Saccharothrix espanaensis DSM 44229: one gene and its partner. The main gene of each other region encodes a partner of the protein of the gene in region 2 in a complex. Links are inferred from orthologs where the notes say so. Each region holds a gene or a part of one and is shown on either strand. Other genes may lie near its edges.

What was found.
Region 1: the proteins of secY (region 2) and secA are in contact, whole or in part, in a crystal structure (PDB 3DIN), measured with the Thermotoga maritima proteins. The link is inferred for Saccharothrix espanaensis DSM 44229 from one-to-one orthologs. Residues at the interface, in WP_004081795.1 of Thermotoga maritima: Glu108, Gly109, Glu110, Glu111, Ala236, Glu237, Arg238, Arg239, Ile240, Thr241, Ile242, Gln243, Tyr244, Ala245, Arg246, Arg247, Val248, Thr249, Gly250, Arg251, Arg252, Val253, Tyr254, Gly256, Ala257, Ser258, Thr259, Tyr260, Leu261, Pro262; in WP_004082002.1 of Thermotoga maritima: Glu261, Ala262, Arg263, Lys300, Ala301, Arg302, Thr303, Ile304, Ile305, Leu323, Tyr324, Asp325, Pro326, Val329, Ser330, Tyr333, Ile336, Lys340, Phe345, Val349, Glu363, Phe364, Tyr374, Ser375, Gly376, Gly377, Glu393, Ile395, Thr482, Ser483.

The regions. Positions count from the first base shown.
Region 1 is NC_019673.1:8,384,221-8,400,003, reverse strand. The notes cover bases 6,642-10,025. They hold secA (preprotein translocase subunit SecA), read left to right. Parts: upstream 6,642-6,945; coding sequence 6,946-9,825; downstream 9,826-10,025. Other genes in these bases: BN6_RS36700 (Rv3235 family protein), read right to left, coding at 9,910-10,025. Outside these bases: MtrAB system response regulator MtrA, read left to right, coding at 1-596; MtrAB system histidine kinase MtrB, read left to right, coding at 607-2,334; BN6_RS36720 (LpqB family beta-propeller domain-containing protein), read left to right, coding at 2,372-4,114; BN6_RS36715 (ComF family protein), read left to right, coding at 4,199-4,834; hpf (ribosome hibernation-promoting factor, HPF/YfiA family), read left to right, coding at 5,264-5,956; more of BN6_RS36700, read right to left, coding at 10,026-10,248; BN6_RS36695 (HAD-IA family hydrolase), read left to right, coding at 10,306-10,713; BN6_RS36690 (TrmH family RNA methyltransferase), read right to left, coding at 11,094-11,837; BN6_RS36685 (phosphotransferase), read left to right, coding at 12,057-12,713; BN6_RS36680 (WS/DGAT/MGAT family O-acyltransferase), read left to right, coding at 12,724-14,109; BN6_RS36675 (DUF6912 family protein), read left to right, coding at 14,106-14,597; BN6_RS36670 (VOC family protein), read right to left, coding at 14,603-14,971; pruA (L-glutamate gamma-semialdehyde dehydrogenase), read left to right, coding at 15,009-15,783. UniProt on the Escherichia coli protein: Required for protein export, interacts with the SecYEG preprotein conducting channel.
Region 2 is NC_019673.1:8,741,862-8,756,690, forward strand. Bases 817-3,641 are described here. They hold secY (preprotein translocase subunit SecY), read right to left. Parts: upstream 2,972-3,641; coding sequence 1,661-2,971; downstream 817-1,660. Other genes in these bases: map (type I methionyl aminopeptidase), read right to left, coding at 817-1,059; BN6_RS38295 (adenylate kinase), read right to left, coding at 1,110-1,661; BN6_RS38305 (LysE family translocator), read right to left, coding at 3,280-3,641. In the rest of the region: BN6_RS38285 (DUF1707 SHOCT-like domain-containing protein), read right to left, coding at 1-209; more of map, read right to left, coding at 286-816; more of BN6_RS38305, read right to left, coding at 3,642-3,885; rplO (50S ribosomal protein L15), read right to left, coding at 4,664-5,107; rpmD (50S ribosomal protein L30), read right to left, coding at 5,104-5,289; rpsE (30S ribosomal protein S5), read right to left, coding at 5,293-5,898; rplR (50S ribosomal protein L18), read right to left, coding at 5,933-6,346; rplF (50S ribosomal protein L6), read right to left, coding at 6,348-6,887; rpsH (30S ribosomal protein S8), read right to left, coding at 6,904-7,302; BN6_RS38340 (type Z 30S ribosomal protein S14), read right to left, coding at 7,431-7,616; rplE (50S ribosomal protein L5), read right to left, coding at 7,619-8,182; rplX (50S ribosomal protein L24), read right to left, coding at 8,182-8,496; rplN (50S ribosomal protein L14), read right to left, coding at 8,499-8,867; rpsQ (30S ribosomal protein S17), read right to left, coding at 8,934-9,218; rpmC (50S ribosomal protein L29), read right to left, coding at 9,215-9,463; rplP (50S ribosomal protein L16), read right to left, coding at 9,463-9,882; and 9 more genes. UniProt on the Escherichia coli protein: The central subunit of the protein translocation channel SecYEG. Consists of two halves formed by TMs 1-5 and 6-10.

The DNA of each region.
Region 1 (15,783 bases), 350 kb from region 2 along the record:
ATACCGCGGTGGTGGCCGATGGCGCCCGCGCGCTGCCCGCGCTCCGCGAGTTGAAACCGGACCTGGTGCTGCTCGACCTCATGCTCCCGGGCATGAACGGCATCGACGTGTGCAAGGCGATCCGCTCCGAGTCGGGCGTCCCGATCGTCATGCTCACCGCGAAGAGCGACACCGTGGACGTCGTGCTCGGCCTGGAGTCCGGCGCGGACGACTACGTGGTCAAGCCGTTCAAGCCGAAGGAGCTGGTGGCGCGGATCCGCGCGCGCCTGCGGCGCACCGAGGCCGAGCCCGCCGAGGTGCTCCAGATCGGCGACCTGACCATCGACGTGCCCGGCCACGAGGTGCTGCGCGAGGGCAAGCCGATCCAGCTCACCCCGCTGGAGTTCGACCTGCTGGTGGCACTGGCCCGCAAGCCGCGCCAGGTGTTCACCCGCGAGGTCCTGCTCGAACAGGTGTGGGGCTACCGGCACGCGGCGGACACCCGGCTGGTGAACGTCCACGTGCAGCGCCTGCGCTCGAAGGTGGAGCGCGACCCCGAGCACCCCGAGGTGGTGCTGACCGTCCGCGGCGTCGGGTACAAGGCGGGCCCTCCGTGATCGGTGTCCGATGAGCGTGCTTGATCCCGCGGTCCGCGAGCTGCGACGCGGGGTCGAGCGCGCCCGGCGGCACGCCGCCGCGTTCGGCGACCTGTGGCGGCGTTCGTTGCAGCTGCGGGTCGTGGTCAGCACGCTCGCGCTGTCCTCCGCGGTGGTGTTCGTGCTGGGCATGGTGCTGCAGGTGCAGATCACCGGCCAGCTGCTGGACACCAAGACCCAGGCGGCGATCCGGCAGACCGAGGCGTCGGCGGCGGCCGTGCAGCCCGACCTGTCGGGCCTCAACCCGGGCCCGGACAGCGTGAAGTCGCGGTTCACCGCCGCCCTGAACAAGATCAACGCGGCGGGCTCCGGCCTCGACGCGACCTCGTCCGGCGCGGGCGCGTTCGAGCCCGTGCTGTCCGACCCGGTCGGCGTCGGCTCGGACGGCCTGCCCACGGCGGTCGGCCCGTGGCAGGACGTGCCCGCGAGCCTGACCAAGATGCTCGAACGCGGCAGCGCCGGCTGGCAGATCACCACCGTCGAGCGCAGCACCGGCCGCACCACGCTGCTCGTGGTCGGCAAGCCGGTGAACAGCTCCGCCCGCGCCATGCACCTCTACCTGCTGTTCCCGCTGACCGGCGAGCAGTCCACGGCCGAGGTCGTGCAGTCGACGCTGGTCGTCGGCGGCCTGGTGCTGCTGTTGCTGCTCGCGGTGATCGCGAACCTGGTGACCCGGCAGGTCGTGCGCCCGGTGCGGCAGGCCGCCGAGATCGCGGAGCGGTTCGCGGACGGCAGCCTGGACGAGCGGATGCCCGTGGTGGGCGAGGACGACGTGGCGCGGCTGGCCGAGTCGTACAACGAGATGGCCGCGAGCATCCAGCGCCAGATCCACCAGCTGGAGGAGTTCGGCCAGCTCCAGCGCCGGTTCACCTCCGACGTCTCGCACGAGCTGCGCACCCCGCTGACCACCGTGCGGATGGCCGCGGACGTGCTGCACGCGTCCCGCGAGCAGTTCCCCGGCGGCCTGGCCCGCTCCACCGAGCTGCTGGTCGACGAGCTGGACCGGTTCGAGTCGCTGCTGGGCGACCTGCTGGAGATCAGCCGGCTGGACGCGGGCGTCGAGGAGCTGGCCGCCGACCTGGTCGACATCCGGGTGCTCGCGCGGCGCGCGCACGACTCGGTGCGGGCCATCGCGAACAGCAGCGGCACCACGATCGTGATGGACCTGCCGGACCACGAGGTGACCGCCGAGCTGGACTCCCGGCGGGTCGAGCGCATCCTGCGCAACCTGCTCGCCAACGCCATCGACCACGGCGAGGGCCTGCCCGTCGAGCTGACCCTCCGCAGTGACGACCACGCGGTGGCCGTCACCGTGCGCGACCGCGGCGTGGGTCTGCGGCCCGGCGAGGCGGACCTGGTGTTCAACCGGTTCTGGCGGGCCGACCCGTCGCGCAACCGGCGCACCGGCGGCACCGGCCTGGGCCTGTCGATCAGCCTGGAGGACGCGCGGCTGCACGGCGGGTGGCTGGAGGCGTGGGGCGAGCGCGGGTACGGCGCGGTGTTCCGGCTGACCGTGCCCTGCCGGCACGGCCACGAGCTGACCGGCAGCCCGCTGCCGCTGGAACCGCCGGACCTGCCCGCCGTGGTGGCCGGGCAGGAGCCGGCGGAGGAGCCGACCGGTGAGGTCGAGCTGACCGAGGAGGAGATCACCTGGCAGCCCGCGCAGCCCGTGACGGGCGATCGCGAGGAGGTCCGGTGACCGCCGGGCGGGGTGCGACGAGAGCGGGGGAGGCCCGGTGAAGCGGCTGGTAGCGGTGGTGGCGTGCCTGGCGGCCCTGACGGGGTGCGCCGCCATCCCCACGCAGACGACGCCCATCGCGGTGAACCCGTCGGCCGGCAGCGCCACCGAGGCCGCCGCCCCGAAGCCCACCAAGGGCATCGACCCGCTGAGCCTGGTCCGCGAGTTCGTCAACGCCTCGGCGAACCCCGACGCCGACTACGCGGCGGCCAAGGCCTACCTGACCGAGGACGCCCGGAAGAACTGGGACACCAAGGTCACCCCGACCGTCATCGACACGACGTTCAACACCGTCCCCACCGGCGGCGGCGACCTGCCCGCGGACGCCAAGCACCGCACGGTGATGCTCCAGGGCAAGAACATCGGCTCGCTGGAGGTCGACAGCTCGTTCGTGCAGCGCGTCGGCGACCTCACGGCCCCGGTCGGCATCGAGGCCGACAAGGACGGCGAGTGGCGCATCTCCGACCCGCCGGACGGCATCTACGTGCCCCTGGTCGGCTTCCAGGCCAACTACCGGCGGGTCACCCTCTACTTCTACAACCCGGACTTCGGCGTCCTGGTGCCCGACCCGCGCTACGTCGTGGTCCCGCCGTCGACGTCCATCCCGCGCCGTGTGACCGAACTGCTGCTCAAGGGCCCCGCTGTGGGCCTGCGTGGCGCGTTGGCGACCGCGGTGCCCAACGGCGCGGCGCAGCGCAAGGACACCCACGAGGCGGACGACGGCGCGCTGGAAGTCGACCTGACCAAGGTCGGCGACCTCACCGCGCAGCTGCGCAAGCAGATCGTGGCCCAGGTGGTGAAGTCGCTGGCGGGCGTGACCAGCAGCCGGATCCGGATCCTGGTGGAGGGCGCGCCGATCTCGACCGACCAGATCGAGTGGCGGCCCGCCGACGTGCAGTCCGGCGAGGCCCTGATCACCCCCGACGCCGACCTCAGCGGCCTGGTGGCGACCGGCGGCCTGGTCCGCCGGCTGGCCAACGGCGAACCCGTCCGGGGCCCCGCCGGGACCGGCGAGTACCAGGTGGTCAGCGCCGCGCAGTCGCTCGACGGCACGGAACTGGCCGTGGTCAGCCGGGTCGACCCGAAGACCGTGCGGCTGCGGGTGGGCAACCTGGAGGAGGCGCTGGCCGCCGTGGACCTGCCCGCCTCGACGCTGACCCGGCCGACGTGGCTGCTCAGCGGCCGGCCGGGCGACCCCAGCCCGGAGGTGTGGACGGTCGCGGACGGCGCGAACGTGGTGCGGGTCAACAAGACCGACGCCGGGTGGACCGCGAACGCGGTGAACGCCTCCGAGCTGAGCCTGTTCGGCGGGATCACCGAGCTGCGGCTCTCGCGCGACGGCACGCGGGTCGCGGCCGTGGTCGGCGGGCGGCTCGTGGTGGCAGCGGTGGTGCGCGGGTCGGACTCGTCGGTCTCGCTGCGGCTGCCGCGCAACCTCCAGCCGACCGTCCTGGGCACGGCGACCATCGCGGTCGACTGGCTGGCGCAGGACGTGCTGGTGGCGAGCACGTCGCTGGCGTCCTGGCCGATCGCCAAGGTGAACATCGACGGGCTCAAGATCGAGCGCTACAACACCTCGAACCTGACCGTGCCGGTGAGCTCGGTGACCGCCGCGCCGGGCCGCAACGTGGTGGCCGTCGACCAGAGCGGGCTGTGGAGCGCGGGCGACGTCGGCGACGTGTGGCGGGCGAGCACCGCGGTGAAGGTCGAAACGGGCGCCCAGGCTTTCTATCCCGGCTGATTTCTGAGAGCCTGCCCCAGGGGGCTCTCAGTTCGGGATTCGCGCGCCCGAAAATTGTCGTACCCGGCCGGCACTCTCGATCACGTGCTGATCAACCTGCTGTTCCCGCCCCGTTGCGCCGGCTGTGGAGTCGAGGGTGCGCGCTGCTGCGCGCGGTGCCTCGCCGCGTTCGGCCCGCCCCGCCGGGTGCCCGTGCCGGGCAAAGGCCCACCGGTGTTCGCACTGGCCGATTACCGGGGTCCGGGTCGCGAACTCGTGCTCGCCCTCAAAGAGCGCGGCCGGCGTGACCTCGCGCCGGTGTTGGGCGCGCTCGTCGCGGCGGCCGTGCCGAAACTGCCGGGCTGTCCGGCGGGCTGCCGGAATTGGTGGCTGGTGCCCGCGCCGTCACGCCGCGCAGCCGTCCGCCGGCGCGGTGGTTCCCACTTGGTGGGAGTAGCGCGGTGCGCCGGCCTGCCGCTGGCCCGCGCGCTGGCCTTCGCGCCCGGCGTGGCCGACTCGGTGGGGCTCGACGCGGCGGCCCGGCGGGCCAACCTGGCGGGCCGCGTGCGGCTGGTCCGAGGGGGTCTCCCGCCGCCCGGAGCGGGCGTCGTGGTGCTGGACGACGTGGTCACGACGGGTGCGACGGCAGCCGCGTGCGTCTCGGCGTTGAAGATCGGCGGGTTCCGGGTACCGGCCGTCCTGACGCTGACGTCGACTCGCGGATCCCACCCACACGGGTGATTCTGATGGGGAACCCCGCGGGCCGTTCGTCCGTTGGCCGGATATGAGGTGCTTGCGGAGGCTGTTCGGCGCAGCCACCCAGCCGACGACTGTCGGCAGGTGGCTGGGTCGAACGGGTGAGTCTCCGTTCGCGCCCCAGTTCGCCGCGCCCGCCTGGCGCACTGCCGGTGCCCGTTTTTCGTCGCTGAGCGTCACGTCCGGAAAATCATGGAGTTCCCCCGCCCCGGGGGCTGTCGCAGCGGCGAATACCGGGCTAACGTGCACCGCTATCAGCGTTCCCGGCACGCGGGGAGGAGGCGAACAGCCCATGACCCTGGCGCCGGTGGAGCCCTGAGGACAACCCTCAGCGACAACTCGCGAAGGCGATCGCGGGACCGGTGCCGCAACGATCCGAAGCCATAGCTCGCAGCAACGCGAGGGAGGTCGTGTATGGACATCGTCGTTAAGGGCCGCAACGTCGAGGTGCCCGATCACTACCGGGTGCACGTCGTGGAGAAGTTGGCCAGGCTCGAGCGATACGACCGCAAGGTCATCCGCTTCGACGTGGAGCTTTTCCACGAGCCGAACCGCCGCCAGTCGAAGAACTGCCAGCGGGTCGAGATCACGGGCAAGGGACGTGGCCCGGTGATCCGGTCCGAGGCGTGTGCGGGCGACTTCTACGCCGCACTGGACTCGGCGGTCAGCAAGTTGGAGAACCGGCTGCGCCGCTCGCACGATCGCCGGCGGGTGCACCACGGGCGACGGGGCCCGACGTCGGTCGCCGAGGCGACCAGCGGACTCGCGGCACCACCCGTCCTCTCCGAGCAGGACGGACAGGCGCAGGGTTTGTGGCTCGGGCACACCGCAGTGCTCGAAGCCGCCCCGGACGCCGAACCGGCCTACGGGGGCATGGCGGAAGTGCCCGCGCAGCAACGGTGGGACGAGGACGCCGACGCCAACCTGCCCGGCCAGATCGTGCGCGAGAAAGAGCACACCGCCAAGCCGATGACCGTGGACCAGGCCCTCTACGAGATGGAGCTGGTCGGCCACGACTTCTACCTGTTCTCCGACGCGGACTGCGGTCGTCCGAGCGTCGTCTACCGCCGAAAGGGTTTCGACTACGGCGTGATCAGGCTGGCCTGAGGGAAGCCGGCCCCACCCCCAGACGTTCGCGGCTCCCCGGCGTCCTCTGCACGCCGGGGGCCGTGACCCGGATCCGCACCGCCGAGGTGCGGATCCGCGCCGACTCGGCAGGCAGCGCGCCCGGCTCACCACCGGACCGGCCCCACCACCGCGCCTGACCGACCGACGCCCCCCACCCAGGCACCCGTCCCGGGCACTCGACCCGGGCACCCGACCGACCACGGGCAACCCGACACCGGCTCGCCCGACCGCGCCCGGCCACCCGCACCGCGCAACACCGGCGGTACGCCGAACCAAGCCGCGCCCGGCCCGAGTCCGCGCAAGCGCCCACCGGCCTTCGACCTCCACCGCCGGCCCCACACCCGTGGCGACCACCGGCGTCCCGGACCGCATGCCCGCCGCCGGCGTCCACGACCCCCGTGCCCGCCGGCCGGCGTTGCCCCTTCCCACGACAAACCCGCCGCCGACGCGCCGGCACCGGTCAACTGGTAAGCGCGCCCTGCTCCCAGTCGTCCGAGCTTCGGCACCGACCTGCCCGCCCGGTGGTCCGAGCCGCACCGGCACCCACCGCACGCGCACGTGGTCGAACCCAGGATCAGCCCGGCCACCACCCCGTCCAGCGGTCGTGGCGACGCCCCCTGCCATCGAACACACCCATTTTCACCTGCGGCGATGGTGCCAACCGGAGGTAGGTGCCGGGCACTGCGGAGTCCACCTCCGGAGGGTCCGCAGGCCGGTCCGCGACCCGACGACGACCCGGCGGCGAACGCGGCGACGTGCGCGGAACCCAGGGCGACCCCGCCCGCCGCCGGGCGGGGTCGGCGGGGTCGTCACTCGGCGTTCCGCACCCCTTCCTACCTGTGTCTGTGCACACACCTTCACGACTTGCCTACGATGGCGGGTGGTGTGGGTTCGCCATGGCCGTGGCGAACCGCTGGAAGGCGCCCGTGCGCGGGCGCGTCGCGATGAGGTAATGAGGTCGACCCGAGATGGTGCTGTCCCGACTGCTCCGCGCCGGCGAAGGCAAGATGCTCAAGCGCCTGCGCAACATCGCAGCGCACATCAACAACCTCGAAGACGATGTCGTCGACCTCTCCGACGCGGAGCTGCGCGGCAAAACGGAGGAGTTCAAGAAGCGCTACGCCGACGGCGAGACGCTGGACGAGCTGCTCCCCGAGGCGTTCGCGGTGGTCCGGGAGGGCGCGAAGCGCACCCTGGGGCAGCGCCACTTCGACGTGCAGCTGATGGGCGGGGCGGCGCTGCACCTCGGCCAGATCTCCGAGATGCGCACCGGTGAGGGCAAGACCCTGACCTCGGTGCTGCCGTCCTACCTCAACGCCCTCGCGGGCGAGGGCGTGCACGTCGTCACGACCAACGACTACCTGGCCAAGCGCGACGCGGAGTGGATGGGCCGCATCCACCGCTTCCTCGGCCTCTCCGTCGGCGTGATCCTCTCCGAGATGACGCCCGAGCAGCGCCGGGCCGCCTACCACTCGGACATCACCTACGGCACGAACAACGAGTTCGGCTTCGACTACCTGCGCGACAACATGGCGTGGAGCCAGGACGAGATGGTCCAGCGCGGCCACTACTTCGCCGTGGTGGACGAGGTCGACTCGATCCTGATCGACGAGGCCCGCACGCCGCTGATCATCTCCGGCCCGGCCGACCAGTCGTCCCGCTGGTACGTCGAGTTCGCCCGGCTGGCCACCCGCATGAAGCGGGACGTCCACTACGAGGTGGACGAGCGCAAGCGCACGATCGGCGTGTCCGAGCAGGGCGTCCAGTACGTCGAGGACCAGCTCGGCATCGAGAACCTCTACGACTCCACCAACACGCCGCTGGTCGGGTACTTCCAGAACTCGATCAAGGCCAAGGAGCTGTTCACCAAGGACAAGGACTACATCGTCCGCAACGGTGAAGTCATGATCGTCGACGAGTTCACCGGCCGCGTGCTGGCGGGCCGGCGCTACAACGAGGGCATGCACCAGGCCATCGAGGCCAAGGAGGGCGTGGAGATCAAGGCGGAGAACCAGACCCTCGCCACGATCACCCTGCAGAACTACTTCCGGCTCTACGCCAAGCTCGGCGGCATGACCGGTACCGCCGAGACCGAGGCGGCCGAGTTCCACCAGACCTACAAGCTCGGCGTCGTGCCGATCCCGACCAACCGGCCGATGCAGCGCCAGGACCAGCCCGACCTGGTCTACAAGACCGAGGAGGCGAAGTTCGAGGCGGTCGCCGAGGACATCCTCGAACGGCACGAGAAGGGCCAGCCGGTCCTGGTCGGCACGACCAGCGTCGAGCGCTCCGAGTACCTGTCGAAGCTGCTGGTGCAGAAGGGCGTGCCGCACGAGGTGCTCAACGCCAAGCACCACGACCGCGAGGCGCTGATCATCGCCAAGGCCGGCCGCAAGGGCGCGGTCACCGTCGCCACGAACATGGCCGGCCGCGGTACCGACATCGTGCTGGGCGGCAACCCGGACATCATCGCCGACCACGAGCTGCGCGAGCGCGGCCTCGACCCGGTGGCGAACCCGGAGGAGTACGAGACCGCCTGGTCGAAGCTGATCGAGGAGATCGGCAACGAGGTCAAGGCCGAGGCCGAAGAGGTCCGCGCGGCGGGCGGCCTGTACGTGCTGGGCACCGAGCGGCACGAGTCGCGGCGCATCGACAACCAGCTGCGCGGTCGGTCCGGCCGGCAGGGCGACCCGGGCGAGTCGCGGTTCTACCTGTCCCTCAAGGACGAGCTGATGCGCCGCTTCAACGCGGCCATGGTCGAGAACGTGATGACCCGCCTGCGGGTGCCCGACGACGTGCCGATCGAGCACAAGATGGTCACCCGGGCGATCCGGTCCGCCCAGACCCAGGTCGAGCAGCAGAACTTCGAGATCCGCAAGAACGTCCTCAAGTACGACGAGGTCATGAACGAGCAGCGCAAGGTGATCTACGCCGAGCGGCACCGCGTGCTGGCCGGTGAAGACCTGCGCGAGCAGGTCGAGCACATGATCACCGGCGTGGTCGGCGACTACGTGGACGGCGCGACCGCCGACGGGTACGCCGAGGACTGGGACCTCGACAAGCTGTGGACGGCGCTCAAGACGCTGTACCCGATCACCCTGGACCACAAGGCGCTGCTGGAGTCCGACGACGAGGACCTCACCAAGGAGTCCTTGAAGGCGAAGCTCCAGGAGGACGCGCTGGCCGCGTACGAGGCGCGCGAGGCCGACATCGACGGCCGGGTGGGTCCGGGCGCGATGCGCGAGCTGGAGCGCCGCGTGCTGCTGTCCGTGCTGGACCGCAAGTGGCGCGAGCACCTCTACGAGATGGACTACCTGAAGGAAGGCATCGGCCTGCGCGCCATGGCGCAGCGCGACCCGCTGATCGAGTACCAGCGGGAGGGCTTCGACATGTTCAACGGCATGCTCGAAGCGCTGCGCGAGGAGATCGTGGGCTTCCTGTTCAACCTCCAGGTCGAGGCGGCCGAGCCGGAGCCCGCTCCCGAGCCGCCGGTGCAGGTGTCCCTCGCGGCCGGTGCCGGCCCGCTGACCGGCAGCCGGGCCCGCGCCCGCGCCGCCGCCGCGGCCGCCGCGCAGGACTCGCCGCCGCAGGACGCGCCCGCCGGCCCCGCGCTGGCGCAGCTGTCCAGCGGTGACGCGATCCCGCCCGCGCTGCGCGGCAAGGGCCTGGACCAGCGGGGCGGCCAGCAGGGCCTGACCTACAGCGGTCCGTCCGAGAGCGGTGACGCCGAGACCAGCGGCGAGGCGCAGCAGGGTGGTACCGGCGGTCAGGGCGGCGGCACCCGCAAGGAACGCCGTGCGGCGGCCCGTGCGCAGGAGAAGGCGAACCGCAAGGGCCCGCGCCAGTAGGGCTGTTCGGTGCCGAATGCCGTCGGGCCTCCGGGTCCGGCGGCATTCGCACGTCTGCCGGCGGACGTGCGATCGAGGAACCGGTCAGGGCAGGACGTGGAACTCGGTGCAGCGCCACTGGTCGCCGGTCCACTCGATCCGCGCGGCCAGCGCGCGGACCCGGCCACCCCGGTTGACCAGCACGCCGCACAGCTCGACGGCCTGCGCCGCGGTCGGGCACAGCCGGGTCGCGCCCAGCCGCACGGTCCGCGGCACGGCCACCGCCCGTCCCACCCCGACCGCCGCCGGCGCGGCGAGCACCCGGGCCACCTGGCGGCGGGGCCGCCGCCCGGCCACGGCCTCGACCACCACCGCGAGCAGCCGGCGGGCCCGGCGGTGGGCGGTGGACGTGCGGGCGCGCAGCACGCGCACCGGGGATGACATGCTGAACAGAGCCGGCGCGGGTCGGCGGGGTACCGGGATCACCTGGTGGAGGTGGGTGTGCGCGGTCTGGTGCTGGACTTCGGCGGGGTGCTCACCGATCACGGTGACGCCGCCGGCGACGAGCCGCCGCTGGTCACGGCCGCCCGGCAGGCCCGCCGGCACGGCCTGCGGACCGCGATCCTGTCCAACGCGGACGGCCTGTGGGCCCCGCCCGAGCGGTGGCGCGACCTGTTCGACGCGGTGGTCACCTCCGGCGAGGCCGGCTGCGCCAAACCGGACCGGCGGATCTACCTGCTGGTCGCCGAGCGGCTGGGCCTGGACCCGGGCAGCTGCGTGTTCGTCGACGACCTCGCGGTGAACGTCCGGGGCGCGGCGGCGGTCGGCATGGTCGGTGTGCACCACCGGTCGGTGCACGCCACGCTGGAGGAGCTCGAAGTGCTGTTGGAGTTCCCCCTGCGGGGTTAGCCGGTGACCGTCCGCTGCGGTCCGACCACCCGTGCGGAGGGTTGTCCGTCCCCGCGCTGCGACCTGCCTTCGATCCGGTTGGAATGGAAGGACAGTTCCACAGCGTGGCCAACGGGGAGTTCTTTCGGTGTTCCGCCGCTTCGGGACGGCGCGGCGATACCTCGGGTGGTGGCGTACTGCGAAGCCGGTATCGGCCCGGGTGAGACCGGCAACGTCGCCCCGCACCGGGTTCGCGGCGCCGAGGCGGAGACACCGGGGGCGGATCGGGACGGCGCGCGCCGGGCAGCACGTGCCCGGACGACTGCGACGTCGGGTCGCCCGCAGTGAAGCGGCGCGGGTGTCGGAGTGGCCCTCCGGCGCCCGCGCCGCAGCTGGTCCGGTCAGCCGTGCCGGCGGACCACCTCGAAGCACAGCACCGCCGCCGCACTGGCCACGTTCAACGACTCGACGCCCGCCGCCATCGGGATGGACAGCCACCCGGTGACGTGCGGCCGCACGTCGTCGGAGATGCCGTCGGTCTCGCTGCCCAGCACGTACACCGCGCGTTCGGGCAGGTCGGCGCTGAAGATCGTCTCCCGCGCGCCCGCGTCCAGCGCGTACACCGGGTACCCGGCGGCGGTCAGCTCGGCCGCCGCCTCGCCCGCCGTGGCGCACTTCAGGACCGGAGCCCGGAACGCCACCCCGGCGGACGCCTTGACCACCAGCGGGTCGATCGAGGCGACGCCCCGGCGCGGCACGACGATCCCGTCCATGCCGGCGGCGGTCGCGGTGCGCAGGATCATGCCGACGTTCGCGGGCGTGGTGATGCCGTCGAGCAGCAGGATCCGCGCCGGGCGGTGCTCCAGCGCGTGCGCGAGCGGCAGCATCCGGGGCGCGACCACGTCGGCGAGCACGCCCTGGTCGTGCCGCCCGTTGCCGGCCAGCACCTTGACCCGCTGCGCGGTCGCCCGCTGCACCCGCACCCCGCGCCGGCTCGCCGCGTCGAGGATCTCCTTCGCCGCCGGCCCACGCGCCCCTTCGGCGAGCAGCACCTTGTCGACTTCCAGCCGGGCGTCGTCAAGGGCTTCCAACACCGGCTTGCGGCCGTACACGGTGACAAACCGATCCTTCGGCGAGATCTCCACTGTGTCATCTTGCCCCGACTCCGTCGGGGCGGCGTGACCGCCTGAAGTCGGCCCATCGCGCCGTCTTCCACCCCGATCGAAGAGCGTGATCGGGGTGGAAGGCGGCGCGACAGTCCGACGCGGCCACGCGTGTGTGGGGGTGGGGTGGGACGAGGGTGGGGGCGGGGGGTGCACCCGTTTGGGGCTTGTTTCCGAGCTGTCAATCATGATGATCGTCACATGACCCCGCGCAACGAGGCGCACCGTCTGCTGGCCAGCGGCCGGGAGGCGGACGTCTACCTGCGGTCGGACGGCCTGCTGCTCAAGCGCAGCCGGGCCGGGCGCGACCTGGAGCCCGAGGCGCTGTTGATGCGCTACCTGCACGCGCGCGGCATCCCGGTGCCCAGGGTGCACGACGTCGACGGCGGCGACCTGGTCATGGAGTACGTGCCGGGCCCGCGCATGTCGCAGGAACTCGACGCCAAGCCGTGGCGCGCCGGTCAGCTCGGCCGGGAACTGGCCGACCTGCACCGCTGCCTGGACTCGGTGGCCGCGCCCGACTTCCTGCCCGGCGAGGGCTGCCTGCTGCACCTCGACCTGCACCCCGGCAACGTCGTGCTCGGCCCGGCCGGGCCGGTGGTGGTCGACTGGGCGTCGGCGCAGCGCGGCGACCGCCGGGTGGACGTGGCGCTGAGCTGGCTGACGATCGCGGTGGCCCCGCTGCGGCCGTTCAAGCGGCTGGCCCGGTCCCGGCTGGTGCGCGGGTTCCTGTCCGGCGTGGACCGCGAGGCGCGCCGCGCCATGCCCGCCGCCGCGGAGATCCGGCTGGCCCGGCACTCCCGCGACCCGATCGAGGTCAGAGCCGTGCGCAAGCTCGTGGAGAGTTGCAGCGACTAGCCTGGCAGCCATGCCCGACCGCCTGTCCGCGCTGGACGCCTCGTTCCTGTACCTGGAGGACTCCACGACGCCGATGCACGTCGGCGGGGTCGCGGTGTTCCGCCGGCCGAAGGCGGGCTTCGACTACGACGGCCTGGTCGACCTGATCGACCAGCGGCTGGCCCTGGTGCCGCGCTACCGGCAGAAGGTCGTGCACGTGCCGGGCCGGCTCGCCCGGCCGGTCTGGGTGGACGACCCGGACTTCGACGTCACCTACCACGTGCGCCGGTCCGCGCTGCCCAGACCGGGCACCGACCAGCAGCTGCACGACCTGGTGGCCCGGCTGATGTCGCGCCCGCTGGACCACACCCGGCCGCTGTGGGAGATCTACCTGGTCGAGGGCCTGGCCCGGAACCGGTCCGCGGTGATCACCAAGACCCACCAGGCGATGGTGGACGGCATCGGCGCGCCGGAGATCGGCCAGGTCATCCTGGACGTGTCGGCCACGCCCCGGCGGCCGGTCGAGGCGCTGTGGATGCCCCAGCCCGAGCCCAGCGGCCTGCAACTGGTCGCCGACGCCGTGGCCGAGGTCGTGCAGCGGCCCGGCGAGCTGGTGGAGAACGTCCGCAGCGCGGCGATGGACACCGTGGCCACGGTCCGCAAGGTCGCCGGCGCGCTGGGCGGGCTCGCGTCGGCCGTGCGCACCGCCGCCACGCCCGCGCCCGGCAGCCCGCTGAACGTCCGGATCTCGCCGCAGCGCCGCTTCGCGGTGGCCCGCACGCGGCTCGACGAGTTCCGCGCCATCCGCCGCGCGCACGGCGGCACGGTGAACGACGGCGTGCTGGCCGTGCTGTCCGGCGCGCTGCGCAACTGGCTGCTCTCCCGGGGCGAGGTGGTCACCGGGCAGACCACCATGCGGGCGATGGCCCCGCTGTCGATCCGCGACGAGGACACGAACGGCAGCCAGGTCTCGGCCTACCTGGTCGACCTGCCGGTCGGCGAGCCCAACCCGGTGGTGCGGCTGCACCACGTCAGCCACGCCATGCGCGCCCACCAGGAGTCCGGCCAGCAGGTCGCGGCGCAGACCCTGGTGAAGTTTTCCGGGTTCGCGCCGCCGACCCTGCACGCCCTGGGCGCGCGGGCGGCCAGCTCGTTCTCCCGGCGGCTGTTCAACGTGGTGGTGACCAACGTGCCGGGCCCCCAGGTGCCGCTGTACGCGGTGGGGGCGAAGATGACCGAGATGTTCCCGGTCGTGCCCCTGGCCAAGAGCCAGGCGCTGTCGATCGGCGTCACCTCGTACGACGGTGGTGTGTACTTCGGCCTCAACGCCGACCGGGACGCGATGTCCGACGTGGACGTCCTGGCGGCGATGGTCGAGGAGTCCGTGGAGGAACTGATGGGAACGGTGTCTCAATGAGGGTGTACCTCCCGGCGACCGTCGCGATGCTGCGCGACCTGGTGGAGCGCGGCGAGTTCGCGCCGGTGGGCGGCACGGGCTTCGCGCTGACCCCGGCGCTGCGCGAGTCCTACGCGACCGGCGACACCGAGGAGCTGGAGTACTCGGCGATGCTGGACGCGGCGCGCGCGTCGCTGCGGCTGCTGTCCAACGAGGACAAGCCGGTGCCGCGCCGGGCGGTCGTCTCGGTCGACGTGGAGGACGTGAAGCTCCGCCCGGACCTGGACTTCTCGGTGGTCAAGATCGCCGGCCCCATCCCGTTCAAGCAGATCGCGGCGATCCACCTGGACACCTCGGACGCCGAGGACGCGGTCGCGGAAGCCGTCGAGGTGGTGGACGCGGCGGACCTGGGCGACTCGGACGCCGAGTTCGCCCTGGGCGAGGCCGAGGACCACGAACTCGCCTGGTACGCGGCCCAGGAACTCCCGTTCGTCCTGGAACTCATGTAACGAGTTCACATTCCCGGCGCGGGCTCCCAGAGCTCGATGCGGTTGCCCTCCGGGTCGACCACCCAGCCGAAGCGGCCGAACTCCGAGTCCTCGGTCTGCGGCAGCACCTCGACGCCCCGCTCGCGCAGCCTGCCCAGCAGCGCGTGCAGGTCGTCGACGCGCAGGTTCAGCATCGCCCGCTGACCCGGCTCGCCGAAGTACTCGGTGTCGTTCGCGAACAGCGCGAACGTCGTCGTCTCCTCCCGCACCCAGTGGAAGGTCACCGCGCCGTGCTCGCTCATCGGCACGCCGAGGTTCGCCCGATACCACTCCGCCAACCGCACCGGGTTGCGGGCACGCAGGAACACCCCGCCGATGCCGGTCACTTTCGCCACGGCTGCGCACCGTACTACCGCGTGCCACGATGACCACATGGACGCGGTCACCTCGGTACCCGATCCGGCGAACGAACCGGTTCGGGGGTACGCACCCGGCAGTCCCGAACGCGAGTCCCTGCAACGCCGCGTCGCCGAACTCGAGGGCGAGCGGCACGAGCTGACCCAGACGATCGACGGCGTGCGGCGGATGGCCGGCGGCGACCCCGTCGACGTCGTCCAGCCCCACGACCACCGGCACGTCCTGGGCGTCACCGGCAACGCCACGCACGAGGACGTCGCCGACGCCGTGCGGGCCGCCCGCCGGGCCGCGCCGGGCTGGCGGGAGCTGCCCTTCGACGCCCGCGCCGCGATCCTGCTCAAGGCCGCCGACCTGCTGGCCGGGCCGTGGCGGGACACGCTCAACGCGGCCACGGTCCTCGGCCAGTCCAAGTCCGCCCAGCAGGCCGAGATCGACGCCGCGTGCGAGCTGATCGACTTCCTCCGGTTCAACGTGCACTTCGCCCGCCGGCTGCTCGCCGAGCAGCCCGAGTCGAGCCCCGGCGTGTGGAACCGGTTCGACCACCGCGCGCTGGACGGGTTCGTCGTCGCGATCACCCCGTTCAACTTCACCGCGATCGCCGGCAACCTGCCGCTGGCGCCCGCGCTGATGGGCAACACGGTCGTCTGGAAGCCGTCGGTGACCCAGCAGCTCGCCGCGCACCACACGATGCTGCTGCTGGAGGAGGCCGGCCTGCCGCCGGGCGTGATCAACCTGGTCACCGGCGACGGGCGCGCGGTGTCCGCGGTGGCGATGACCGACCCGCACTTCG
Region 2 (14,829 bases):
GGGCTCTGGGTCAGCGCCGTCCGCGGCAGGTCGGCGGTCAGCAGGGCCAGGTCCCCGCGGGTCTTGGCCTGCCAGGCGCGCGACACCCGGAGGTCGAACTCCGCCAGGTCGAGGCTGCCGTCCGCGTGGGCCCGGTGCAGCCACTGCTGCACGAGTTCGCGTTCGGCGTCGGAGGCCCGCATGTCCTCGGGCCGCACAGGCTGCGTCACGCCCTCAATGGTGGCGTGATCTTCGCCCGACAAGAAGGGGGCTAACCCCACGCTTGCCCGTGGTGCCACCCCGACGTCAGTCCTCCAGCGCGGTGAGCACCCACGGACCGTCGGCCGTGATCGCCACGCTGTGCTCCCAGTGCGCGGCGCGCGAGCCGTCCGCGGTGATCACGGTCCAGCCGTCGTCCAGCTCCACGGTCCGCTCGCTGCCCAGGGTCAGCATGGGCTCGATCGCGATCGCCATGCCGGTCTTGAGCCGGGGGCCCTTGCCGGGCTTGCCGTAGTTCGGCAGGAACGGGTCCATGTGCATCTTGGTGCCGATGCCGTGGCCGCCGTAGCCGTCGACGATCCCGTACTCCACGCCGTCGCGCTCGCCGGCCAGGATGGTCGCCGACTCGATCGCGAAGGAGATGTCGCTGAGCCGCCCACCGGGCAGCGCGGCCTCGATCCCGGCCAGCATGGACGCGCGGGTGGCGTCGGACAGCTTGGCCTCGGCCTCGGTCACCGCGCCCACCGCGAGGGTGACCGCGGAGTCGCCGTGCCAGCCGTCCAGGATCGCGCCGCAGTCGATCGAGATCAGGTCGCCCTCGGCCAGGACCTGGGTCTTGCTCGGGATCCCGTGGACGACCTGCTCGTTGACGCTGGCGCAGATGCTCGCCGGGAACCCGTGGTAGCCCTTGAAGCTCGGCACCGCACCCGCGTCGCGGATGCTCTGCTCGGCCAGCTCGTCCAGTTCGGCGGTGCTCACACCGACCTTGGCGTGCTCGGTGAGCAGCGCCAAGGCCCGCGCCACGACCAGGCCGGCGGCCCGCATGGCCTCCAGCTGGCCGCGGCTCTTGATCTCGATCATGCGGTCGCGACCGCCGGGCAACGCGTTGCGCAGAGCATCGAGCAGTCCGTTCACTCGCTCGCGCGCAGCGCCTTGAGCGCGCGCTCGGTGATCTCGTCGACCGAGCCCACGGCGTCGATCGTCAGCAGGATGTCCCGGTAGTAGTCCAGCAGCGGGGCGGTCTCCGACCGGTAGACCTGCTGCCGGTGCCGGATCACGTCCTCCTTGTCGTCCTCCCGACCGCGCGCGAGCAGCCGGCCCACGACGACGTCCTCGGGGACGTCGAGTTCGAGGACGGCGTCCAGGCGTTGGTCGGTGGACGTCAGCAGGGCGGTGAGCACGTCGGCCTGGGCCGTGGTGCGCGGGAACCCGTCGAGCAGGAAACCGTTGCCGGTGTCCTCCTCGGCGAGCCGCTCGCGCACCATGTCGATGGTGACCGAGTCGGGCACCAGCTTGCCTTCGTCCAGGTACTTCTTGACTTCCCGGCCGAGCTCGGTCTGCCCGCTGATGTGGGCGCGGAAGAGGTCTCCGGTGGAGATGTGCGGCACGCCGAGCTGGGTGCTGAGGACCTGGGCCTGCGTGCCCTTGCCCGCTCCGGGCGGGCCGACGAGAACGAGTCGCACTAGCGGAGGAACCCTTCGTAATTGCGCTGCATGAGCTGGCTCTCGATCTGCTTCACAGTGTCGAGGCCGACGCCGACCATGATCAGCACCGCCGTACCGCCGAACGGGAAGTTCTGGTTCTGACCCTGGTCGGTGATGTCCAGGAAGAAGTTCGGCAGGATGGCGACGATGCCCAGGTAGATCGAGCCAGGCAGCGTGATCCGCCCCAGGACGAAGCGGAGGTACTCGGCGGTGGGTCGACCCGGTCGGATACCCGGGATGAACCCGCCGAACTTCTTCATCTCGTCCGCGCGCTCGTCCGGGTTGAACGTGATGCCGACGTAGAAGTACGTGAAGAAGACGATCAGCAGGAAGTACAGCGCGATGTGCACCGGGCTGGACTGGGACACCAGGTGCGTCGCGACGAAGGTCGCGAACCAGCCGGGCGCCGACCCGTCGGTCGAGGCGGTCAGCCGCGAGACCAGGTCGGGGAGGTAGAGCAGCGACGAGGCGAAGATGACCGGGATGACGCCGGCCTGGTTCACCTTGAGCGGCAGGTAGGTCGAGGTGCCGCCGTACATCCGGCGGCCGATCATGCGCTTGGCGTACTGCACCGGGATGCGGCGCTGGGCCTGCTCGACGTAGATGACGCTGGCGATGATGAGCAGCGCCGCCACGCAGACCAGGAAGAAGGTCAGGCCGCCGCGGCTCCAGATGATCTGGCCCTCGGCCGGGATGCGCGCCGCGATGCCGGTGAAGATCAGCAGCGACATGCCGTTGCCGATCCCCTTCTCGGTGATGATCTCACCGAGCCACATGATCACGCTGGTGCCGGCGGTCATGGTGACGACCAGGACGACCAGGTTCCACACGCTCTGGTCCGGGATGACCGGGACCTCGCAGTTGGCGAACAGCTGGCCGCGCACCGCGAGCGCGATGATGCCGGTCGACTGGAGCACCGCCAGCGCGATGGTCAGGTAGCGGGTGTACTGGGTCAGCTTGCCCTGACCCGCCTGACCTTCCTTCTTCAGCTGCTCGAACCGCGGGATGACCACGGTGAGGAGCTGGATGATGATGCTCGCGGTGATGTAGGGCATGATGCCCAGCGCGAAGATCGACAAGTTGAGGAGCGCGCCGCCGCTGAACAGGTTGATCAGCGAGTAGATGCCCTGCTGGTCGACCGAGTCGATGCACTGGCGGACGTTTTTGAAGGAGACGCCCGGCGCGGGCATGGTCGCGCCCAACCGGTACACCACGATGATCCCCAGCGTGAAGAGGATCTTCTTCCGTAGGTCCGGCGTCGCGAGAGCCGAGCGGAATGCGCCGAGCACGCGAACCTCCATCAGCGTTGCCGCCCCGCCGGGGTCGGCATCCTGCGGTACCGGCTGTGTTGCCGGCACAGTCTTGCGGGCACAGTCTTGCGTCTGTCCTAGCTGCGGTTCCACCGGCCCGGCCGGGCCGCCAGCCGGGGCTGGACCGTGACCGGTGGTGGCGGACGCGACGGGGTAGCCGCGACCGACCCGGAGGACATCCGGGTTCAGCCCGCGACTTTAACAGCCGCGAGGCTGATCGCCGTAGCCAGTCGTCCTTCACACTTCGTACTTGATCGACTACGCCGGTGCGCAAGCCCCCGAACGGATCAAGTTCGACCGGTCGCGCTGGTGGCGAGCAGACCCGCCATGCCGAGCAGCAGGGTGCCGGTGCCCTGGTCGAGCCGACGCCGGGCGCGGGCCGTCAGGTCGGCTCGTCGGATGATCGCGCCGATGGTCGCGCAACCCGCGCCGGCCGGCGTTTCCGCTGCCAGGTAGACGAGTCCGAGCATCGCGAGCTGCGCGGCGGGGTCGCCCCGGGCGGGGTCCACGAACTGCGGGACGAAGGCCGTGAAGATCAACAGCACCTTCGGGTTGGTGATCGCGGTGAGGAACTCCTCGCGGAGCGGGTGACCCGGTCTTGGTGCGGTTTCGCGGTGTGTAGGTGTGAAGAAGACGCGCGCGGCGAGGTAGGCGAGGTAGGCGACGCCCAGCCACTTGATCACGGTGAGGGCGGTGGTCGACGCGGCGAGGATCGGCCCGAGCCCGGCCACCACGGCGGCGATCATGATCGCGAACGCCGCCAACCGGCCGACGAGGGCGGTGATGGCCGTCCTGGGGCCGTGGTGCACGGCGTGGTGCGTGCCGAGGAGGTTGTTGGCCCCCGGAGTCAGAGCGACCAGCACGGCCGCTCCGAAGAAGACTGCCGGCCACATGTGGAGGACGGTAGTTCTTCAGCGTGGCGGAGCAAGCGGTTCGTCCGTGGTGGGGGGTGACGGGGAGTGGCGAGACTTGCCGGAGCTTCGCGCCTCACGGATGGGTGGTTACGCCCTGCGCGAACGGGGTCTCGAATGGGGGATTTCTGCGGGCCAGCCCTGCCGGCTCGGCCCTGCCCGGCCCGACGGGTCCCGAGGCCCGGCTCGCTGAGATCAGAGGGCGGGGGTTTCCGGGTCGGCGCGGTTGCGGGGTAGGCGGGGAGCGGCGAACCGGCGGGAGCGGCCGGGGCAGTGGAGGCACGGCGGCGGGGGCAAGACCGCTCCCCTGCGCTCCTGAGTTCCGGTCAGCGGGCCGGCTCAAGGACCGCTTCCGGGGTTTGTCGGTGGGGCGTGGGATAATGGTGATCGGGGGCCGGCGGCCGCGCCTGGGTGGCTTTGCGGGTGGGTTGACCTGGGGGAACAAGCTAAAAGTGTCCTCGCCGGACGGGCGAGCCGCCAAGGATGACGGCGGTGGTGCGGTGGGTGTCGTGTCATCCCCGTATGGCCCGGTCGGAGACAACCACCCTTGGGCAGTGAGGGCAAGCGAAGGGCGTGCTTGCCCTCACTGCCCAAGCGCGGTTCGCTGGCGCGCGGGCCATACGGGGATGACACGACGCGGCAGGTGGATTGTGCGCTGCGCGCACTGGTGGGTGCGGTGGCGGTGTGGGGGGTTCTTCTTTGTTGTGCGAAAGGCCCCCGAAGCGGGAGGCTTCGGGGGCCTTTCGGGTGTTGCTTGCGGTCAGAGCACCGTGTGGGTGCCGCCAGCCGCCGCGATCTTCTCGACGGCGCTGCCCGAGAACTTGTTGGCGACGACGTCCAGCTTGACGCCGTTCAGGTCGCCGTTGCCGAGGACCTTCACCAGCTCGTTCTTGCGCACCAGGCCCGCGTGGATCAGTGCGTCCACGTCGACCCGGCCACCGTCCGGGAACACCCGGGCCAGGTCGCCGACGTTCACGACCTGGTACTCGGTGCGGAACGGGTTGCGGAAGCCCTTGAGCTTCGGCAGGCGCATGTGCAGCGGCATCTGGCCACCTTCGAAGCGCGGGGAGACGTTCTTCCGCGCGCCGGTGCCCTTCGTGCCTCGACCGGCCGTCTTGCCCTTGGAGCCCTCACCGCGACCGACACGGGTCTTCGCGGTCTTGGCGCCGGGGGCCGGACGCAGGTCATGGATCTTGATGGTCACGACTGGACCTCCTCGACGACCACCAGGTGGCGCACGGCGTGGATCAGGCCGCGCACCTGCGGCGTGTCCTCACGGACCACCGACTGGCGGATCTTGCGCAACCCCAGAGTCCGCAGGGACTCGCGGTGGTTGTGCTTGGTACCGATGCTGCTCTTCACCTGGGTGACCTTGACCTGGGCCATGGATCACACCGCCCCTGCGCGAGCGCGGAGCATACCGGCGGGAGCGACGTCCTCCAGGGGGAGACCGCGGCGGGCCGCGACTTCCTCCGGACGCTGGAGACCCTTCAGGGCCGCCACGGTGGCGTGCACGATGTTGATCGCGTTGTCGGAGCCCAGCGACTTGCTCAGCACGTCGTGGACACCGGCGCACTCGAGCACCGCGCGGACCGCGCCACCGGCGATGACGCCGGTACCGGCCGAGGCCGGGCGGAGCAGGACGACGCCCGCCGCCTTCTCGCCCTGGACCGGGTGGGGGATCGTGCCCGCGATGCGGGGGACGCGGAAGAAGTTCTTCTTCGCCTCCTCCACACCCTTGGCGATCGCGGCCGGAACTTCCTTGGCCTTGCCGTAGCCGACACCGACCATGCCGTCGCCGTCGCCGACCACGACCAGAGCGGTGAAGCTGAAGCGACGACCACCCTTCACGACCTTGGAGACGCGGTTGATCGCAACCACGCGCTCCAGGTGCGGGGTCTTCTCCTGGGCCGCGCCGCCGCGGCCGCCGTCACGACGGTCGCGACGCTCTCCGCGCTCGCCCCCGCCGCCTTCGCGACGCGTGCGTCCTGGCATCAGGCGTCCCTCTCAATTCGGATGTTGTGCATTGTCAGAACTCCAGCCCTGCCTCGCGGGCGGCGTCGGCCAGGGCGGCGATCCGGCCGTGGTACCCGTTACCACCGCGGTCGAAGACGACCTTGGTGATGCCGGCGTCCTTGGCACGGGCCGCGGCGAGCTGGCCCACCTTCGCGGCGCGGGCCTTCTTGTCGCCCTCCACCGCGCGGACGTCCGCCTCGACCGAGGAGGCGGCCGCCAGGGTGTGGCCGGCGAGGTCGTCGATGATCTGCACGGTGATGTGCTTCGACGACCGGTGCACGACCAGGCGCGGACGCTCGGCGGTGCCGCTGACCTTCTTGCGCAGGCGGAAGTGACGGCGGGTCTTGGCGATGCGGCGGGTGGTCGAGATGTCCTTGCCCACCGGCTTGCGCCGAGAAGAGGACGGCACGGTTGCAGTCTCGCTCATGTCACTTACCCGTCTTTCCGACCTTGCGGCGGATCTTCTCGCCTGCGTAACGCACACCCTTGCCCTTGTACGGGTCGGGCTTGCGCAGCTTGCGGATGTTCGCGGCGACCTCGCCCACGAGCTGCTTGTCGATGCCCGACACGGAGAACCGGGTCGGGGTCTCCACCGCGAAGGTGATGCCCGCGGGGGCCTCGACCTTCACCGGGTGGCTGTAGCCGAGCGCGAACTCCAGGTCGGAGCCCTTCAGCGCGACGCGGTAGCCGACCCCGTGGATTTCCATCTTCTTCTCGTAGCCCTGGGTCACGCCGATGACCATGTTCTGCACCAGGGTGCGGGACAGGCCGTGGAGCGAACGGCTGCGACGCTCGTCGTTGGGACGCTTCACCTCGAGGGTGCCGTCCTCGACCTTCTCGATGATGATCGGCTCAGCGATGGTCAGCGAGAGGGTGCCCTTGGGCCCCTTCACGTTGACGTCCTGGCCCGCGATGTTCACGTCGACCCCGGAAGGGACGGTGATCGGCAGCTTTCCGATGCGCGACATACCTAATCCCCCTTCCTCACCAGACGTAGGCGAGGACTTCTCCGCCCACGCCCTGCTTGTTGGCCTGACGGTCGGTCAGCAGACCGCCAGAGGTCGAGATGATCGCCACGCCCAGGCCACCGAGGACCTTCGGCAGGTTGGTCGACTTCGCGTACACCCGGAGACCGGGCTTGGACACGCGACGCAGACCGGCGATGCTGCGCTCCCGGTTCGGGCCGTACTTCAGCTCGACCACCAGGTTCTTCGCAACGTCGCCCTGCTCATCGCGGTAGCTCGCGATGTAGCCCTCGCGCTTGAGGATCTCGGCGATGTTGGCCTTCAACTTCGAGTGCGGCATCACGACCTTGTCGTGGTAAGCCGAGTTCGCGTTCCGCAGACGCGTCAACATGTCTGCGATCGGGTCGGTCATCGTCATGGTGACCTGGTCAACCTTTCTCGCTGCGGTTCCCCAGTCAGGGTCCGAGCCGGCCTTGCGGCCGGCTGGTCGTGAGCGGGCCTACAGCGAAGTGGAGTTCAGAAAAGAGGTGTGCCGCCGGGCTGGTGCTACCAGCTCGACTTGCTCACACCGGGGAGCTCGCCGCGGTGGGCCATCTCGCGCAGGCAGATCCGGCACAGGCCGAACTTGCGGAACACCGAGTGCGGACGACCGCAACGCTGGCAGCGGGTGTAACCCCGCACCTTGAACTTCGGCTTGGCCGCGGCCTTGTTGACCAGCGCCTTCTTGGCCATTCTCAGTTCTCCTTGAACGGGAAGCCCAGGAGCTTCAGCAGCGCCCGGCCCTCGTCGTCGTTGGTCGCGGTCGTCACCACGGTGATGTCCATACCACGGGGACGGTCGATCGCGTCCGGGTCGATCTCGTGGAACATCGACTGCTCGTTGAGACCGAACGTGTAGTTGCCGTTGCCGTCGAACTGCTTCGGCGACAGGCCGCGGAAGTCACGGATACGCGGCAGCGCGATGGTCAGCAGCCGGTCCAGGAACTCCCACATGCGGTCGCCGCGCAGCGTGACGCGCGCGCCGATCGGCATGCCCTCGCGGAGCTTGAACTGCGCGATGGACTTGCGAGCCTTGCGGACCTCGGGACGCTGGCCGGTGATGATCGACAGGTCCTTGACGGCACCCTCGATCAGCTTGCCGTCGCGGGCGGCGTCGCCGACACCCATGTTGACGACGACCTTCACCACGCCGGGCGTCTGCATGACGTTGGCGTACTCGAACTGCTTGCGCAGCTCCGCGGCGATCTCCTCGCGGTAGCGCGTCTTCAGCCGAGGCGTGATCTTCTCAACCGTGGTCATCAGATGTCCTTCCCGTTACGACGGGAAACGCGGACTCGCTTGCCCTCGTCGTTCGTCCGGTAGCCCACGCGGGTCGGCTTGCCGTCGGAGTCGACCACCATCACGTTGGACACGTGGATGGAGGCCTCCTGGGTCACGATGCCACCCGACTGCGCACCGCGCTGGGTCTGCGTGATCCGGGTGTGCTTCTTGATCCGGTTGACGCCCTCGACCAGGACGCGGTCGGTGGCGGGGTAGGCCTGGATGACCTTGCCGCGCGCACCCTTGTCCTTACCGGCGATGACGACGACCGTGTCGCCCTTCTTCACCTTCATGGTCAGAGCACCTCCGGGGCCAACGAGATGATCTTCATGAACTTCTTGTCGCGCAGCTCGCGGCCCACCGGGCCGAAGATGCGCGTGCCGCGCGGCTCGTTGTCGTTCTTGATGAGCACCGCGGCGTTCTCGTCGAACCGGATGTAAGAGCCGTCGGGACGGCGCTTCTCCTTGACGGTGCGGACGATGACGGCCTTGACCACATCGCCCTTCTTCACGTTCGCACCGGGGATGGCCTGCTTCACCGTGGCGACGATGATGTCCCCGATACCCGCGTAGCGGCGGCCCGAGCCACCGAGAACACGGATGCAGAGGATCTCCTTCGCACCGGTGTTGTCGGCGACGCGCAGCCGCGACTCCTGCTGGATCACTTACCTACTCCTTGACCATTCCTGGCCCGTCAGATTTCCGACCTGGCGGGCTCGGTCGCTTGGGTTTTACTTGGCCTTCTCGAGGATCTCGACGAGGCGCCAGCGCTTGGTGGCCGACAGCGGCCGGGTCTCCATGAGCAGGACGCGGTCGCCGACGCCGGCGGTGTTCTGCTCGTCGTGCGCCTTCACCTTGGTGGTGGAGCGCAGGACCTTGGCGTACCGGCGGTGCTTCTTCCGGTCCTCCAGCGCGACGACGATCGTCTTGTCCATCTTGTCGGACACGACGTAGCCCTCGCGGACCTTGCGGTCGTTGCGAGTCTGGGTCTCAGTCACTTCAGCGTTCTCGCTCATGCGGCACCTTCACCAGTGGAAACAGCGTCGGGAGAGGTCGACAGACCCAGCTCCCGCTCCCGCATCACGGTGTAGATCCGGGCGATCTCGTGCCGGACCGTGCGGAGCCGGCGGTTGTTGTCCAGCTGCCCGGTGGCCATCTGGAAGCGGAGGTTGAACAGCTCCTCCTTCGCCTCCCTCAGGCGCAGCACGAGCTCTTCCTCGGTGAGCTCACGCACCTCGGAGGCGGTAGTACCCGCTGCCATCAGAACTCACCACCCTCACGCGTAACGATGCGGCACTTCATCGGGAGCTTGTGGATCGCGCGGCGAAGGGCCTCGCGAGCCACCGTCTCGTTCGGGAAGCTCATCTCGAAGAGCACCCGACCCGGCTTGACGTTGGCGACCCACCACTCCGGCGAACCCTTGCCGGAACCCATGCGGGTCTCGGCCGGCTTCTTGGTCAGCGGGCGGTCCGGGAAGATGTTGATCCAGACCTTGCCACCGCGGCGGATGTGCCGCGTGATCGCGATACGAGCCGACTCGATCTGCCGGTTGGTCACGTAAGCCGGCTCCAGGGCCTGGATGCCGAACTCACCGAAGGTGACCCTCGTGCCGCCCTTGGCAGCACCGGACCGACCGGGGTGGTGCTGCTTGCGGTGCTTAACCCTGCGCGGGATGAGCACGACTCAGCCCTCCGTCTTCTCTTCGGTCGCGACCGGAGCGTCCGTGGCCTCGGCCGCTGCGCGGCCGGCCTCGGTGCTCGTCGCCGTGGTGCCGCTGGCGCCCGAACGACGCGCCCGGTTCGGGCGGTCGCCGCGGTCGCGCCGCGGGGCCCGCTCGGCCGAGGGCGCGGCGTCGCGCTCGCGCTTGGCGTTGATGCCGCCGACCACGTCACCCTTGTAGATCCACACCTTCACGCCGATCCGGCCGAACGTGGTGCGGGCCTCGAAGAAGCCGTAGTCGATGTCGGCGCGAAGCGTGTGCAGCGGCACGCGGCCGTCGCGGTAGTGCTCCGAACGGGACATCTCGGCGCCGCCCAGGCGGCCACCGCACTGCACGCGGATGCCCTTCACCTGCGGCGAGCGCATGGCCGACTGGATGGCCTTGCGCATCGCACGGCGGAACGCCACGCGGTTGGACAGCTGCTCCGCCACGCCCTGCGCGACGAGCTGCGCGTCCGACTCGGGGCTCTTCACCTCGAGGATGTTGAGCTGCACCTGCTTCTTGGTGAGCTTCTCCAGCTCACCGCGGATGCGGTCGGCCTCCGCGCCGCGACGGCCGATGACGATGCCCGGCCGGGCGGTGTGGATGTCGACGCGAACCCGGTCGCGGGTCCGCTCGATCTCCACCTTGGAGATGCCGGCCCGCTCCATGCCCTTCGAGAGCAGCTTGCGGATCTTGACATCCTCGGCCACGTACTCGGCGTACTGCTTGTCGGCGTACCAGCGGGACTTCCAGTCGGTGGTGATCCCGAGTCGGAAGCCGTGTGGGTTGATCTTCTGGCCCACTACCGAGCCCCCTTCCTGGAGTCTGCGCCGGCCTTCGCGCTGGTCTTCTTGGGACGGCTCTCCACCTCGACGGTGATGTGGCTCGTCCGCTTGCGGATCCGGTACGCACGGCCCTGTGCCCGGGGGCGGAACCGCTTGAGGGTCGGACCCTCGTCCACGTAGACCTTCGACACCCACAGGGTGTCGGGGTCCAGGGACAGGTTGTTCTCGGCGTTGGCCACGGCGCTCGCGAGCACCTTGCGGACCGGCTCACTTGCCGCCTGAGGCGCGAACTGGAGCACGGCCAAGGCTTCGCTGGCGCTACGGCCCCTGATGAGCTCGACGACGCGGCGCACCTTCATCGGCGTGTCGCGGACGTAGCGAGCCCGAGCCACGGCGCGCGGGAACTCCGGCGCTTCGGCTTCGTTACGGGCGTTCATCGCTGCTTCCCCTTGCTCTTCCTCTAGTTCGTCGCCCTAGCGGCGGCGCGACTTCCGGTCGTCCTTGATGTGGCCCTTGAACGTGCGGGTCGGCGCGAACTCGCCGAGCTTGTGCCCGACCATCGCCTCCGTCACGAACACCGGCACGTGCTTGCGGCCGTCGTGCACCGCGATCGTGTGGCCCAGCATGTCGGGGATGATCGTCGACCGGCGGGACCAGGTCTTGATCACGGTCTTCTTGCCCGACTCGTTGAGCACGTCCACCTTCTTGAGCAGGTGGTCGTCCACGAAGGGGCCCTTCTTAAGGCTCCGAGGCATCCTTCACTCCCTCCCTGCTCAGCGCTTCTTACCGGTGCGACGACGCCGGACGATGAGCTTGTCGCTTGGCTTCTTGCGGCGGCGAGTACGGCCTTCCGGCTTACCTGCCGGGTTCACCGGGTGGCGACCACCGGAGGTCTTGCCCTCACCACCACCGTGCGGGTGGTCGACCGGGTTCATGGCCACACCGCGGACGGTGGGCTTGCGGCCCTTCCAGCGCATCCGGCCGGCCTTGCCCCAGTTGATGTTCTGGTGCTCGGCGTTGCCGACCTCGCCGACCGTGGCGCGGCAGCGCACGTCCACGTTGCGGATCTCGCCCGAGGGCATCCGCAGCTGGGCGTACGGGCCGTCCTTGGCCACGAGCTGCACGCTGGCGCCGGCCGACCGCGCGATCTTCGCGCCGCCGCCGGGGCGGAGCTCGATCGCGTGGATCACCGTGCCGACCGGGATGTTGCGCAGCGGCAGGTTGTTGCCCGGCTTGATGTCGGCCTTGGGGCCGTTCTCGATCCGGTCACCCTGCTGGAGCTTGGCCGGGGCGATGATGTAGCGCTTCTCGCCGTCGACGTAGTGCAGCAGCGCGATGCGGGCGGTCCGGTTGGGGTCGTACTCGATGTGAGCGACCTTGGCCGGGATGCCGTCCTTGTCCGTGCGGCGGAAGTCGATCAGGCGGTAGGCCCGCTTGTGGCCGCCACCCTTGTGCCGCGTCGTGATCTTGCCCGACGCGTTGCGGCCACCACGGCCGTGCAGCGGGCGGACCAGCGACTTCTCCGGCGTCGTCCGAGTGATCTCGGCGAAGTCGGAGACGCTCGCACCGCGACGACCGGGGGTCGTCGGCTTGTACTTGCGAATGCCCATCTCTACGCAGTCCTCGTCGTCATCAGGCGGCCGGGCCGCCGAAGATCTCGATCGGCTTGCTCTCGGCGGACAGCGTCACGATGGCGCGCTTGGTGTCCTTGCGCTTGCCGAAGCCCGTCCGGGTGCGCTTGCGCTTGCCCTGGCGGTTGATCGTGTTGACGCTGACGACCTTGACGCCGAAGACCTTCTCCACGGCAATCTTGATCTGGGTCTTGTTCGAGCCGGGGGCCACCACGAAGGTGTACTTGTTCTCCTCCAGGAGCCCGTAGGACTTCTCGGAGATGACCGGCGCGAGCAGGATGTCCCTGTGGTCGGGGATCACTTCTCGTCCTCCACTTCGGACGAACCGGCGACCGCCTCGGCCGAGCCCTTGCCCTGCTGGGCCTTGCTCGCCAGGAACACGTCCAGAGCGTCCTTGGTGAACACCACGTCGTCGTTGACGAGCACGTCGTAGGTGTTCAGCTGGTCCGGGGCGATGATGTGCACGTGCGTGAGGTTGCGCAGGCTGACCCACGACACTTCCTCGGTGCGCAGCAGCACGACCAGCACCCGACGGGCCTCGGTCACCGACTCCAGGACCTTGCGGGCGGTCTTCGTCGACGGGGTGTCACCCGAGACGAAGCCGCTCACCACGTGGACCTGGCCGGCGCGCGCCCGGTCGGAGAGGGCACCGCGCAGGGCGGCGGCCTTCATCTTCTTGGGGGTGCGCTGGCTGTAGTCGCGCGGCTGGGGGCCGTGCACGACGCCACCACCGGCGAACTGGGGCGCGCGGGTCGAACCCTGGCGGGCCCGGCCGGTGCCCTTCTGCCGATACGGCTTCTTGCCACCGCCGGACACCTCGCCGCGGGTCTTCGTGGAGTGCGTGCCCTGGCGGGCCGCGGCCAACTGGGCCACGACGACCTGGTGCAGCAGGGCCACGTTCGCCTGCGCGTCGAAGACGGACGGGGGCAGCTCGACGTTGCCGTCGGTCTTGCCGTCCGGGGTGCGGACCTCAACGGACGTCATGATCAGGCACCACCCTTCGCAGCGGTCTTGACGAACACGGTGCCGCCCTTGGGACCGGGCACCGCGCCCTTGATGAGCAGCAGGCCCGACTCGACGTCGACCCGGTGCACCTTCAAGTTCTGGGTGGTCACGCGCACGTGGCCCATGCGGCCCGCCATGCGCAGGCCCTTGAACACGCGGCCGGGCGTGGCGCAGCCACCGATGGAGCCGGGCGAGCGGTGCTTGCGCTGCGTGCCGTGGCTCGCGCCCAGGCCGTGGAAGCCGTGCCGCTTCATGACACCAGCGGTGCCCTTGCCCTTGCTCGTGCCGACCACGTCGACCACCACGCCGGCCTCGAAGACCTCGGCGGTGATTTCCTGGCCGACCTGGTACTCGGACGCGTCCGTGGTGCGCAGCTCCGCCAACTGCCGGCGGGGCGTGACGCCCGCCTTGGCGTAGTGGCCCGCGACGGGCTTCTTGACCTTGCGCGGGTCGATCGCGCCGAAGGCCAACTGCACGGCCGAGTAGCCGTCGTTCTCCTGGGTCCGGATCTGGGTGACCACGTTCGGCTCTGCCTTGACGACGGTGACCGGCACGATCCGGTTGTTCTCGTCGAAGACCTGAGTCATTCCGAGCTTGGTGCCCAGGAGGCCCTTAACCTGCCTGTCAGACATTGGTCTCGTTACTCTCCGCGTCCAACGCTTACTGGATGTTGACGTCGACGCTCGCCGGCAGGTCGATGCGCATGAGCGCGTCCACCGTCTTCGGCGTCGGGTCGAGGATGTCGATCAGACGCTTGTGCGTGCGCATCTCGAAGTGCTCGCGCGAGTCCTTGTACTTGTGCGGCGAGCGGATGACGCAGTAGACGTTCTTCTCAGTGGGCAGCGGCACAGGCCCGACGACCCGAGCGCCGGTGCGCGTCACGGTCTCGACGATCTTGCGCGCAGACGCGTCGATCGCCTCGTGGTCGTAGGCCTTGAGCCGGATGCGGATCTTCTGTCCCGCCATGATGGCTTGCCGTTCCTCTGCTTCTCGATACCGCTGCGGTGCGGGCAACCGGAATGAGGCCGCGAAGCCTCCGGCGCGTACCGCCCCCTATTCAGGACTGACACCTCAGCGGTGTCACGGTGCCCGGTCCACGCGGTCGGGCGTGTCGCGCCCTTGGCCACAGACCGGTCCCACTGATGAAACCTTGTGGGATTTGTCGTGCTGTTCGATCCCCTCGTGACGGAGCGGCCGGGTTCCGATGGAACCGGCCGCCCCGTGACGAGCAACCCGTCAATGGTCGCACACCGGGGTGCGCAGACCAAATCGGGGGTCGAGAAACTAGAGCGAGGTCACTTGAGGATCTTGGTGACCGAGCCCGCGCCGACCGTGCGGCCACCCTCGCGGATGGCGAACCGCAGGCCCTCGTCCATGGCGATCGGCTGGATCAGCTTCACGGCCATGGTCGTGGTGTCGCCCGGCATGACCATCTCGGTGCCCTCGGGGAGGGTCACGACGCCGGTCACGTCGGTGGTGCGGAAGTAGAACTGCGGGCGGTAGT